2 regions of the Azospirillum sp. TSH58 genome follow, and region 2 is predicted to be linked to the other one. Evidence: predicted binding sites of a transcription regulator. Region 2 holds the regulator's gene; the other holds the start of a gene.
What was found. The regulator LexA, encoded in region 2, represses DNA repair genes until DNA is damaged. The targets are predictions, from matches to a motif close to ATGTTCTANTTTGGTTC.
Positions count from the first base shown of each region.

Region 1: a site for LexA is predicted at 733-749, ahead of TSH58p_RS25215 (PA0069 family radical SAM protein). Genes of this name have one in related genera too.

Region 1 covers NZ_CP022367.1:794,661-796,856, forward strand. Annotated here, with positions in the region: gene TSH58p_RS25210 (tetratricopeptide repeat protein) at 1-665, shown strand, start outside; gene TSH58p_RS25215 (PA0069 family radical SAM protein) at 776-1,852, shown strand; gene TSH58p_RS25220 (tetratricopeptide repeat protein) at 1,996-2,196, shown strand, end outside.
Region 2 covers NZ_CP022364.1:465,843-468,038, forward strand. Annotated here, with positions in the region: gene glp (gephyrin-like molybdotransferase Glp) at 1-494, shown strand, start outside; gene lexA (transcriptional repressor LexA) at 651-1,349, shown strand; gene TSH58p_RS05750 (ComEC/Rec2 family competence protein) at 1,375-2,196, opposite strand, start outside.

The DNA of each region.
Region 1 (2,196 bases), on a different replicon from region 2:
CGGACGAGGCCATCGCCGCCTTCTCCGCCCTGTCCGCCGAGCGGCCCGAGCGGACGGACGCGCTGATCCGGCTGGGCGACCTGTACCGCGTCGCCAAGCGCTACGGCGAGGCCGCCGACAGCTACAGCAAGGCGCTGGAGCGCATCGGCACGCCGGAGGAGCGTCATTGGGCGGTGCTCTACGCCCGCGCCATGTCCTACGACAAGATCGACCGCTGGCCGGACGCCGAGCGCGACCTGCGGGCGGCGCTGGCGCTGAAGCCGGACGAGGCCTTCCTGCTGAACTATCTGGGCTACAGCTACGTCGACCGCGGGCTGAACCTGGAGGAGGCCAAGAAGATGATCGAGAAGGCCGTCGCCCTGCGCCCCAAGGACGGCTACATCGTGGACAGCCTGGGCTGGGCGCTCTACCGCACCGGCGATTTCGAAGGGGCGGTGGAGAAGCTGGAGCGCGCGGTGGAACTGAAGCCGACCGACGCCACCATCAACGACCATCTGGGCGACGCCTATTGGCGCGTCGGGCGCCGCAACGAGGCCCGCTTCCAATGGACCCGCGCGCTCCGCACCGCGGAGGAGGAGCCGCAGAAGGAGGACATCCGGGCCAAGCTGGACAAGGGACTGGTGGACCCCAAGGCCGCCGAGGCCGCGGCCCCGAAGGTCCAGTAAGGTCCGGTCAGATCCGGTCAGATCCGGTCCGACCGCCACACAGGCCGCCCCCCCGGCCGGCGCGCAATCGTTCCCTTTACGTTCCGCTTTTCCGCGGCTATCCTGTCCCCATGGACGAGATTCCGCGGCAAGCCCTGAAAGGACGGGGGGCGATCAGCAACCTGACCTCCCGCTACGAGCGGGAGACGCGGGTGCTGGCCGACGACGGCTGGGACGGCAACGAAGCGGTGACGGAAACCGTCCCGACCCAGGTCTTCGACGACACCGCCCGCTCGATCCTGTCGAAGAACACGTCGCCCGACGTGATCTTCGAGCGGTCGGTGAACCCCTACCGGGGGTGCGAGCACGCCTGCATCTACTGCTTCGCCCGGCCGACCCACGCCTATCTCGGCCTGTCGCCGGGGCTGGATTTCGAGACGAAGATCTTCCGCAAGGCCCGGGCGGCGGAGCTTCTGGCGGCGGAGCTTCGCGCCAAGTCCTACCGTTGCCAGCCGCTGGCGCTGGGCGCCAACACCGATCCCTACCAGCCCATCGAGCGGGAGCAGCGTATCACCCGCGCCGTGCTGGAGGTCTGTCGCGACTTCAACCAGCCGGTGATGATCATCACCAAGTCGGCGCTGGTCCTGCGCGACCTCGACATCCTGGCGCCGATGGCGGCGAAGGGGCTGGTCAACGTCGCGCTGTCGGTCACCACGCTCGACCGCGACCTCGCCCGCCGGATGGAGCCGCGGGCCAGCACGCCGCAGCGGCGCCTCGCCGCCATGCGCGACCTGACGGCGGCCGGCGTGCCGGTGGCCGTGCTGGCCAGCCCGATGATCCCGGGGCTCAACGACCATGAGCTGGAAGCCATCCTGACCGCGGCGGCGGAGGCCGGGGCGACCCAGGCCAACTACATCCTCCTGCGCCTGCCGCTGGAGATCGCCGGACTGTTCGAGGAATGGCTGCGCGAGCACGCGCCCAACCGCGCCGAGCGCGTGCTCAGCCTGATCCGCCAGTGCCGCGAGGGGGAACTCTACCAGTCTCAATTCGGCAGCCGCATGAAGGGCTCCGGCCCGGTGGCGGAGCTGCTGGCGAAGCGGTTCAAGCTGGCCTGCCGGCGCCTCGGCCTCAACGCCCGCGACGCCGCCCTCAACTGCGCCGACTTCAAGCCCCCTCCGGCCCGCGGCGATCAACTGACGATGTTTTGATCGTTCCGTCCCGCGCGGACACGATCCGGCCCGCTCGGCGTTGATCGGGCGGCCGTCGCTGGGCTACCCTCCGCCGCCTGAACACGCCCGGACGGGCGTCGGACATCCGGGTCGCGGTTTTAAGGTCGAGGGAGACGGGGGTAATGGCCACGATCGGTGAAGTCCTGGCCGTCGCGTTCGCCGAGCATCGCGCCGGCCGTCTTCCCAAGGCGGCCGCTCTCTATCGCCGGGTTCTGGAAACCGACCCGGCGAACCCCAACGCCCTGTATCTGCTCGGCATGGCCGAGTGGCAGTCCGGCCGGCCGGCCCCATGCCTGATCCTGATCGGGCGGGCGCTTCGGCTC
Region 2 (2,196 bases):
ACCTGCTGGTGACCACGGGCGGCGCCTCGCAAGGCGAGCACGACCATGTGCGCGACGTGCTGGGCGGGCTGTCGCTGGACTTCTACCGGGTCGCCATGAAGCCCGGTAAGCCGTTGATTTTCGGAACGGCGAACGGCGTGCCGCTGCTCGGCCTGCCCGGCAACCCGGTGTCCACCGGCGTGGCCGCCGTGCTGTTCCTGGTGCCCCTGCTGCGCCGTCTCCAAGGGTTGCCCGCTGAGAACGCGACGCTCACCGTCACGCTCGGCGCGCCGCTGAAGGCCAACGACGACCGCACCGACTTCCTGCGCGCCACCCTGTCCCCCGGACCGGACGGCGGGCCGGTCGCGACCCCCTTCCCGCGCCAGGACAGCGCGATGATGTCCCGGCTGGCCCAGGCCGATGCCCTGATCGTCCGCGAGCCTCACGCCGCCGCCGCCGCCATCGGCGACCGGGTGACGGTGATCCCGTTGAACGGTGGTGCCCTGTCGCTTTAATCCGTTCCGCACCGCGAATCCCTTTGGGAGTCCTGTCCGTCGATTTGCGATTGATTTCATCCGTAGGGCTTGACGGGGGTTAAGAACCAAACTAGAACATGATGGAACGTTTTGCTTTTGTTCCATATCTAGTGCGGAACCGGTCGGGAGGCACAAATGCTCACGCGCAAGCAGCATGAATTGCTGCTTTTCATCAACGAGCGGCTCGGGCAGGGCGGTGTGTCCCCTTCCTTCGACGAAATGAAGGACGCTCTCAACCTGAAGTCCAAGTCGGGCATCCACCGCCTGATCACGGGGCTGGAGGAGCGCGGCTTCATCCGCCGCCTGCCCCACCGCGCCCGCGCGCTTGAGGTGCTGCGCCTGCCGGAGGGGCTGGAGACCGCCCGCACCCGGCCGCCGCGCGCCAAGTTCCAGCCCAACGTCATCAAGGGCGACTTCAGCTTCGCGGGACGGGAGGCGAACCCGGCGTCCGAATCCGTGCAGCTTCCGCTCTACGGCCGGATCGCCGCGGGCACGCCCATCGAGGCGTTGCGCGACGGCTCCGCCTTCGTGGACATTCCCGCCGCCATGCTCGGCATGGGCGACCATTACGCGCTGGAAGTGGCCGGCGATTCCATGGTGGAAGCCGGAATCCTCGACCATGACACGGTGGTCATCCAGCGGTGCGACAGCGCGGAGAACGGCTCCATCGTGGTCGCCCTGGTCGACGACGCCGAGGTCACGCTGAAGCGCCTGCGCCGCAAGGGCAACACCGTGGCGCTTGAACCCGCGAACGCCGCCTACGAGACGCGCATCTTCGGCGCCGACCGGGTTCGGGTGCAGGGCCGCCTCGTCGGTCTGGTGCGGAAATACTGAGCGCAGGACGCACCGGGGCGGCGGTTCAGCGCGCCCCGGTCTTTCCATCGGGAAGCTTTCCGCCCATCGTCCACGGGCGGTCGCCACGCTGGCCGCGCACGCTCTCCACCCGGATCCCCTCGTCCGACAGGTAGAGCGCGTGGGCGCCCTCCCGCCGCAGGCGCCAGCGGTCGATCACCAGCGGCGCCCGGCAGCCGCGCGAGGGGGCAGCGATCACCACCGCATCGGCCAGCGCGCAATCCTCCGGCAATGCGTCCGGCTGGCGCAGCAGCGCCACGGTCTTTCCCTCCACCCGGTAAAGGCATCCCAGGGCGTCGCAGCGCAGCCGCCCGTCCAGGCTCACCCCGGCGAGCGGCCAGACATCCTGACCGGCTTTGCCCTCCGGCTTCTCCATGCCGTCGCGCCGCCTCCAGGTGTCGGCCACCCGCCCGTCGCTGGCGGCTGACAGGCTGAGCAGCCCTTCCGCGCCGCGCACGGCCATCAATTTCCCGTCCTCCGACACCAGAAGGTCGGGCCGCGGCGCGAAGACCGGGACGACCATCCCCCCGACCATCGCGGCCAGCCCCAGCCAGCGCCAGCGCCTTGTCCAGATGGCCAGCCACAGCCCTCCCAGAGTGACCGCCGCGATGGCGGCGTCCGGCATGGCCGGCAGGAACGCGGTGGCGCCGGGCAGCGCCGCGGTCCGCTCCGCCGTTTCGATGACCAGCCGGACGCCCCAGCTCATCGCCGTCACCGCCGGCCCCTCCAGCCCGAAGGGCAGCAGCAGGTAGGAGAGCAGGCTGAAGGGCATGATCCACACCGTCGTGATGGGGATCGCCACCATGTTGGACAGCACGCCGTAGAAGGC